Regions from separate parts of the Pseudomonas azadiae genome, predicted to be linked through region 2. Evidence: predicted binding sites of a transcription regulator. Region 2 holds the regulator's gene; the other holds the start of a gene.
What was found. The regulator FliA, encoded in region 2, starts transcription of late flagellar genes. The targets are predictions, from matches to a motif close to CTAAAGTTTNNNNNNNNNNNGCCGNTAA.

Region 1 (4,422 bases), on a different contig from region 2:
GCCCGGATGACCTGGCGGGTTTCTTCGTCCAACTCGCCGGTCTGCGGGATCTTGTAGCCGTAAGTGGCCAGGGCGCGTTGCACAGTGCCCACGGCAACCTGCTGAGAGGCCGGGCGCCCGGCCAGGTGCTTGTGCACCGTGGCCGCGTCTGGCCAGGCGCCGATCCCCTGCTCGGCGAACGCCTGCCAGGGGAACAACGGCCCGGGGTCGGATTTACGCAGGGGCGCAATGTCGCTGTGCCCGATGACGTTTTGCGGCTCGATGGCGTAGCGCTTGATGACGTCCGCTGCGAGCCGCTTGACCAACGCCAGCTGCGCGTCGGTGTAGGGGAACCATAGGCGTCCGGTCGGACCATCGATAAAGCCCGCATTGACGATCTCGATGCCGATGGACGTGTCATTGAGCTGGGTGCGGTTTCCCCATTGACTGACCCCGGCGTGCCAGGCCCGTTTTTCCTCCGGCACCAATTGCAACGCCACCGGCAGCGCACGGTGTGTGGGCGGCGTGCTGTAGACCAGGTAGTGAGCACTGGCGGTGCCGTTGGTCAGCGCGTCGAGGGAGTCCTTGTCGTCGAAGACCGTGTAGTGCAGAACGAGATAGCGGACCCGTTCGTTCTGGTTCGGGGAGCTGTGGGTGGTGTCGATGGCGTAGCCGTTTTTTACGCTCAGGTTGTTCGGGGCCGTGCTGCAGCCTGCCAGCATCAGAACGGCCAGGAAAAGGACGATCTTGTTCATCGGAGTGCCTCAATCGAGTGAGAAGCTCCGGAATATAAGGGCCCTGCGCCGCCCGGACGGCGGCGCCTGCTGGGTGAGGGGCGAATTCAGAGAGCCCCTACATAGCCCTGAGCTTCTTCCGACGAGGACGAAGCCCTCACCGAGGCAAGACGGTCAAAGGGTCATGGCCGCCAGCCAGCCAAAGGCCAGCAACGGCAGGTTGTAGTGCAGGAATGTGGGTACCACGGTGTCCCAGATATGGTGGTGCTGGCCGTCGACATTCAGGCCGGAGGTCGGGCCGAGGGTCGAGTCCGACGCGGGTGAGCCGGCGTCACCCAAGGCACCGGCGGTGCCGACGATGCACACGATGGCCACCGGGCTGAAGCCCAACTGCACACACAGCGGCACAAAAATCGCGGCGAGAATCGGCACGGTGGAAAACGACGAGCCGATGCCCATGGTCACCAGCAACCCCACCAGCAACATCAGCAACGCGCCGACTCCACGGTTGTGGCCGATGAAGGCCGCCGAGGTTTCCACCAAGGAGCGCACGTCGCCGGTGGCCTTGAGCACCTCGGCAAAACCCGAGGAGGCGATCATGATGAAGCCGATCATCGCCATCATCTTCATGCCTTCGGTGAACAGATCGTCGGTGTCGCGCCAGCGCACGATGCCCGATACCGAGAAAATCAGAAACCCGGCCAGGGCGCCGATGATCATCGAGTCCAGCCACAATTGGATGATGAACGCCGAAGCAATCGCCAGGCCGGCCACCAGCAGGGTCAGCGGGTTGTACTGCACCGCCACCTGCTCAACCCGCTCGATTTTCTCCAGGTCGTAGACGCGCTTCTTGCGGTAGCTGATAAACACCGCCACCAGCAGGCCGACCACCATGCCCAGCGCCGGCAGGCTCATGGCGTGGGTGACATTGACCTGGCTGATATCCACCCCGCTCTTGGCCACGTTGGCCAGCAGGATCTGGTTGAGGAAGATGTTACCGAAGCCCACCGGCAGGAACATGTAGGGTGTGATCAGGCCGAATGTCATCACGCAGGCGATCAGGCGGCGGTCCAGTTGCAGCTTGGTCAGCACGTAAAGCAACGGCGGTACCAACAGCGGGATAAAGGCGATATGAATCGGCAGGATGTTCTGCGAGGCAATCGCCACCACCCACAGCAGGCCGATGAGCAGCCATTTGACGTGGCTGCCGCCGCTGGCTTCCTGGCGGTCGACCAGCAGCAACGCCTTGTCGGCCAGGGCGTGAGCCAGGCCGGATTTGGCAATGGCCACGGCGAAAGCGCCTAGCAAGGCGTAGGACAAGGCCACGGTCGCCCCTCCGCCCAAGCCGCCGTTGAAGGCAGTGAGCGTAGCGTCGATGCCCAGGCCACCGGTCAGTCCGCCTACCAGGGCGCCGACGATGATGGCGATGACCACGTGCACGCGGGACAGGCTGAGCACCAGCATGGTGCCGACCGCAGCAATGACTGCGTTAATCATGATTACCTCAAGCAAAAAACATAAAGAACAGGCACGCGCGCACCTGGGCAGCCATTCGGCGGCCGCCAGCGTGCAGGCGTGAAGGAGGTCTTATTAGAGGGCGCGCACTTTGCAGGAGGCCGGCGCTCATGTCAAAAAACGGCGCCGCTTTGAGGTTTAAATTGATCGTTTGAATAAAGAAAAGGCGGAACCGGCCGATAACCGGGCTCTATGTGTTTTCAGGTAAGGATGTACCGATGTCGCTCAGGCAGCTCTCCATTCAATGGAAAATCACCCTGCTGGCCGGCCTGTGCCTGCTGGGGATCGTGACCCTGCTGGTGGGTCTGTCGCTGTATCGCATGGAACAGAGCTCGCAGCAGGTCAAGGCGTCCAGCATGCAGATGCTCGATGAAGCCGCCCAGGCGCGCATCGAGGCCCAGGGCGAAGTGCAGGCGCTGGGCATCCGCCGCCAGTTCATGGACGCCTACCAGTACGGCCATGGTTTTTCACGCCAGGTGCTGTTCTTGCGCGAGCAGGCCGAAAAGCGTTTTCTCGACGCTTTCGATACCCGCGAAGACCTGACCCGCCAGGTCAAGGCCGCGTTGCAGGCCAACCCGGACTTGCTTGGCCTGTCCCTGGTGTTCGAGGCCAATGCACTGGACGGCAAGGATGAATTGTTCGCCGACCAGGCCGAGCTGGGCAGCAACAATAAGGGGCGCTTCGCCCTGTACTGGTCGCAACCGACGCCGGGCAAGCTGACCTCGATGGCCCTGCCGGAAAGCGACATGTCCGACAGCCGCGTCGGGCCCAGCGGTGAAAAGGCCAACGCCTGGTTCACGTGCCCGCGCGCCACGCTCAAGCCGTGCGTGATCGAACCTTACTTTTATATGATCGACGGGCAAAACGTGCTGATGACCAGCATCGTCTTCCCGTTGATGGCCAATGGCAAAGTCATCGCCTCGCTGTCGGTGGACATCAACCTCAATAGCCTGCAGGCCGTGAGCCAACAGGCCAGCCGCAAGCTGTACGACGGCCACACCCAGGTCAGCATACTCAGCCCCACCGGATTGCTCGCCGGCTACAGCCCGGACGCCAGCAAACTCAGCCAGCGCCTGGACAAGGTCGACACCGTCAACGGCGCGCAGTTGATCAGCGCCCTGGCCGGCAGTACACACATCCGCAGCCTGCGCACCGACCATCAACTCAAGGTGCTGGCACCGTTCACGCCGATCCCGGACGGCAAGCCGTGGGGCGTGTTGCTGGATGTGCCGGAGAAGGTCCTGATAGCGCCGGCTGAAGCCCTGAAAGCTCAACTGGATGCCGACAACGCCAAGGGCACCCTGCTGGAACTCGGCCTGGGCCTGCTCGCCGCAGTGGTCGGCCTGATCCTGGTGTGGCTGATGGCACGCAGCGTGACCCGGCCGATCCTGGGGGTGGCGCACATGCTCGAAGACATTGCCAGCGGCGAAGGCGACCTGACTCGCCGCCTGGCCTACGACAAGCAGGACGAACTGGGGCAACTGGCAGGCTGGTTCAACCGTTTCCTCGACAAACTGCAACCGATCATCGCTGAAGTTAAGCGCTCGGTGCAGGACGCCCGTGGCACCGCCGACCAATCCGCTGCGATTGCCACTCAAACCAGCGCCGGCATGGAACAGCAGTATCGCCAGGTCGATCAGGTAGCCACTGCGTCCCATGAAATGAGCGCGACCGCCCAGGACGTGGCACGCAGCGCCGCCCAGGCCGCCCAAGCCGCCCGCGATGCCGACCAGTCTACGCGTGACGGCCTGACGGTGATCGACCGCACCACCCGCAACATCGGGGAATTGGCGGCGGAAATGTGCACGGCCATGACCCAGGTCGAAGGCCTGGCCGCCAACAGCGAGAAAATCGGTTCGGTACTGGAAGTGATCCGCGGCATCGCCGAGCAGACCAACCTGCTGGCACTCAACGCTGCCATCGAAGCCGCCCGCGCCGGTGAGGCCGGCCGTGGCTTCGCCGTGGTGGCCGATGAAGTGCGCAACCTGGCACGGCGTACCCAGGAGTCGGTGGAAGAAACCCGCCTGGTCATCGAGCAATTGCAAAGCGGCACCACCGATGTCGTCGGCGCCATGGGCAACAGCTATCGCCAGGCCCAGGGCAGCGTCGAACAAGTGGGCGAGGCCGTGACCGCCCTGCGCCAGATTGGCGCCGCCGTCACAGTGATCAGCGACATGAACCTGCAAATCGCCAG
Region 2 (4,422 bases):
CATTGAGCAGGTTCGCATCATCCGGTCGGCTTTCCAGCTCGACCAGTTGTTCGGACAGTTGCTCTAAAATTTCGCCGGCCTCTACAAGGAAATCCTGAAGGATTTCTTCATCGGCGCCGAAGCTCATGGGTGTGCTCCTTAGAAGCCTAAACTGGATAACAGGTCATCGACATCATCTTGACCCGATACAACGTCTTCACGTTTATCGGCATGAATCTGCGGACCTTCACCCTTGGCGAGATGTTTTTGTGGATCTTTTTCCGAGAGGATCGCTTCGCGGTCATGTTCGATGCCTGCAAAGCGGTCGACCTGGCCTGCCATCAGCACTAATTTGAGCAAGTTGCTTTCCACTTCGGTGACCAATTGGGTCACACGTTTGATCACCTGGCCGGTGAGGTCCTGGTAATCCTGGGCGAGCAGAATGTCGTTGAGGTTGCTGGAAACCGTGCGGTTTTCCTGCTCGCTGCGTGACAAGAACCCTTCGACCCGACGCGCCAATTCACGAAATTCTTCAGCCCCGACTTCGCGGCGCATGAAGCGGCCCCAGTCAACGCTGAGCGCCTGGGCTTCGGTGGCCATGCCATTGACCAGGGGCGTGGCGTTTTCCACCAGGTCCATGGTGCGGTTGGCCGCCGCCTCGGTCAGCCTGACCACATAGGACAGGCGTTCGGTGGCATCGGTGATTTGCGAGATTTCTTCGGCCTGGGGCATATGCGGGTCAATCTGGAAATTGACGATCGCACTGTGCAGCTCGCGCGTGAGCTTGCCCACTTCCTGGTACAGGCCGCGGTCACGGGTCTGGTTGAGCTCATGGATTAACTGCACCGCGTCGCCGAACTGGCCTTTTTCAAGGCTGTCGACCAACTGGTGAGCATGCTTTTTCAGGGTCGACTCAAAGTCGCCCTGTGACGTTTCTTTATGCTCCATAGCTCCCCCGCGATGGCATTAGCCGTGGATGCGTTCGAAGATTTTTTCGATCTTCTCTTTCAAGGCCAATGCAGTGAATGGCTTGACCACGTAACCGTTTACCCCGGCTTGGGCGGCTTCGATGATCTGCTCACGCTTGGCTTCGGCGGTTACCATCAACACGGGAAGGCTGCGCAGTTTTTCGTCGGCGCGCACGTGGCGCAGCAAGTCGATACCGGTCATGCCAGGCATGTTCCAGTCCGTTACCAGAAAGTCGATGCTCCCGCTGTTGAGGATCGGAATCGCCGTAATGCCGTCGTCCGCCTCGACCGTGTTAGTGAACCCAAGGTCACGCAACAGGTTTTTTATGATCCGCCGCATCGTTGAGAAGTCATCAACGATGAGGATTTTCATGTTCTTGTCCAATTCGACCTCCAAGCAGTCTTAAACGCGCCCAGCACCTGGACGCGCCATTTCAATCAACAGGCATTACACAAAAAGGACTGCCGGGGGCTCCACGGGCCGAACCCGCGAAGGCTCGGCGCCCTCGCGGTATCGTCTGCAGTGCCCCCCACACTGCCTGTCAGCGCGCTCGCCACTCTCCCAAACGCCCCCGCAAGCGGGCTGCGCACTGGCTATGCAACTGGCTGACCCGCGATTCGCTGACCCCCAGGACCTCACCGATTTCCTTAAGGTTCAGCTCTTCGTCGTAGTACAGCGCCAACACCAGCCGCTCACGCTCCGGCAAATTGGCAATCGCGTCCGCCAACGCTCCCTGGAAGCGTTCATCTTCCAGGTCGCGCGATGGCTCCATATGAGCGCTCGCGCCGTCCTCGTGCAGCCCTTCATGCTCGCCGTCCTGCAACAGGTCGTCGAAACTGAACAGGCGGCTGCCCAAGGTATCGTTCAAAATCCCGTAATAATCGTCGAGACTCAATTGGAGTTCGGCCGCAACTTCGTGATCTTTAGCGTCGCGACCGGTTTTTGCTTCAATTGCGCGAATTGCGTCACTGACCATGCGCGTATTGCGGTGCACCGAACGCGGCGCCCAATCACCCTTGCGCACCTCGTCGAGCATCGCGCCACGGATACGGATCCCCGCATACGTCTCGAAACTGGCGCCCTTGCTCGCGTCATATTTGGTCGACACTTCGAGCAGGCCGATCATGCCGGCCTGGATCAAGTCTTCGACCTGGACGCTCGCGGGCAGGCGTGCCAACAGGTGATAGGCAATGCGCTTGACCAAGGGCGCGTAGCGCTCGATCAACTCGCCCTGGCTGTCACGGGCGGATTTCTTGTAGGCGTTGTAGCCGTTCGCTGTCATAGCACCGGTCCTGCGCTCGTCTGATGCACCAATCGCTCGACGAAAAACTCCAGATGCCCCCGCGGATTGGCGGGCAACGGCCAGGTATCGACCTTCTGGGCAATAGCCTTGAACGCCAAGGCGCATTTGGAACGAGGGAACGCTTCGTAGACCGCACGCTGCTTTTGCACAGCCTTGCGCACACACTCGTCGTAGGGAACTGCGCCAACGTATTGTAAGGCGACATCGAGAAAGCGGTCCGTGACCTTGGTCAACTTGGCGAACAGGTTGCGCCCTTCCTGCGGGCTCTGGGCCATGTTGGCCAGGACGCGGAAGCGGTTCATGCCGTAGTCACGGTTAAGCAGTTTGATCAGGGCGTAGGCGTCGGTGATCGAGGTGGGTTCATCGCAGACCACCAGCAACACTTCCTGCGCGGCGCGCACAAAGCTGACCACGGACTCGCCGATCCCGGCGGCGGTGTCGATCACCAGCACGTCGAGGTTGTCGCCGATATCACTGAACGCCTGGATCAGGCCGGCATGCTGCGCCGGGCTCAGGTGCACCATGCTCTGGGTGCCGGAGGCGGCCGGCACGATGCGGATGCCACCCGGGCCCTGCAACAGCACGTCGCGCAGCTCGCAACGGCCCTCGATCACGTCGGCGAGGGTGTGCTTGGGCGTCAGCCCCAGCAGAACGTCGACGTTCGCCAGCCCCAGGTCAGCATCCAGCAGCATGACGCGGCGGCCAAGCTCTGCCAGGGCCAGGGACAAATTCACTGACACGTTAGTTTTCCCGACGCCACCTTTGCCGCCGGTCACCGCGATCACCTGTACGGGATGCATGCTGCCCATTTTATTTCTTTACCTTGTCTTGCTTAGACGCAGGCTACATGGCTTGGCCGCGTGAATCGCTTGCAGACCATCGATGTAGATACATTTCACGGTGTTCATCCTGACTTATCCCACCCGTTTTGCCGGGTTGTGGTAAAGGTCGGCGAACATATCGGCCATCGCTTCCTCGCTAGGCTCTTCTTGCATTTGCACGCTGACTGCACGGCTGACCAATTGATGACGGCGCGGCAGATGCAGATCATCCGGGATCCGCGGGCCGTCGGTCAGGTAGGCGACCGGCAATTCATGACTGATGGCCAGGCTCAGCACTTCGCCCAGGCTCGCGGTTTCATCGAGTTTGGTGAGGATGCAACCGGCCAGGCCGCAGCGCTTGTAGCTATGGTACGCAGCGGTAAGAACCTGTTTCTGGCTGGTGGTTGCAAGCACCAGGTAATTTTTCGACTTGATGCCACGCCCGGCCAGGCTTTCCAACTGCATGCGCAATGCCGGGTCGCTGGCTTGCAGGCCGGCGGTATCGATCAGCACCACGCGCTTGCGCAGCAGCGGGTCGAGGGCATTGGCCAGGGATTGGCCCGGGTCGACGTGGGTCACCGGCACATTGAGGATGCGGCCCAGGGTCTTGAGCTGTTCCTGGGCACCAATGCGGTAGCTGTCCATGCTCACCAGCGCGATATTCTGTGCGCCGTACTTGAGCACGTAGCGCGCGGCCAGCTTGGCCAGGGTGGTGGTCTTGCCCATGCCGGCGGGGCCGACCATGGCAATCACACCGCCCTCTTCCAGCGGTTCGATTTCCGGCGTGGCGATCATGCGCGCCAAGTGAGCCAGCAGCATGCGCCAGGCCTGGCGAGGTTCCTGGATCTCGGTGGTCAAGGCCAGCAGGTCGCGGGACAACGGGCCGGACAGGCCAATGCGCTGCAGGCGGCGCCACAGGTTGGCCTGTTGCGGCTTGCTGCCTTGCAGTTGGGTCCAGGCCAGCGAGCCAAGCTGCACTTCGAGCAGCTCGCGCAGGCCGTTGAGTTCAAAGCGCATCGAGTCAAACACGCGCGGGTCGACAGCAGCGGCCGGTGCAGGCGCTGCCGGACGCGGCGGCTCCTTGAACGTCGGCTCGACCAAGGGTTCGGCCGCGGTCAGCGGCAGGCCGGCGAACAGTTGGCGGTTGGTGGTGGCATCGCTGTCACCGCGCATGCTCAGTTCAGCCTGGGCCGAGACAATGCGCGAGGCCGTCTTGCGCAGCTCGTCTTCGAGCTCCATGTTTGGCACACGCGGCGCCAGGGCCTGGGGGGTGTAGTCCAGGGCAGCCGTCAGCTCGACACCGCCGGCAATACGACGGTTACCGATAATCGCGGCGTCGGCGCCCAGCTC

Region 1: a site for FliA is predicted at 2,384-2,411, ahead of KVG91_RS28225 (methyl-accepting chemotaxis protein). Genes of this name have one in related genera too.

The regions. Positions count from the first base shown of each region.
Region 1 is NZ_JAHSTY010000002.1:724,234-728,655, reverse strand. Features, by position in the region: gene KVG91_RS19750 (N-acetylmuramoyl-L-alanine amidase) at 1-734, opposite strand, end outside; gene KVG91_RS19745 (Na+/H+ antiporter family protein) at 888-2,207, opposite strand; gene KVG91_RS28225 (methyl-accepting chemotaxis protein) at 2,447-4,422, shown strand, end outside.
Region 2 is NZ_JAHSTY010000001.1:1,013,152-1,017,573, forward strand. Features, by position in the region: gene KVG91_RS04450 (chemotaxis protein CheA) at 1-127, opposite strand, end outside; gene KVG91_RS04455 (protein phosphatase CheZ) at 139-927, opposite strand; gene KVG91_RS04460 (chemotaxis response regulator CheY) at 946-1,320, opposite strand; gene fliA (RNA polymerase sigma factor FliA) at 1,490-2,230, opposite strand; gene fleN (flagellar synthesis regulator FleN) at 2,227-3,060, opposite strand; gene flhF (flagellar biosynthesis protein FlhF) at 3,166-4,422, opposite strand, start outside.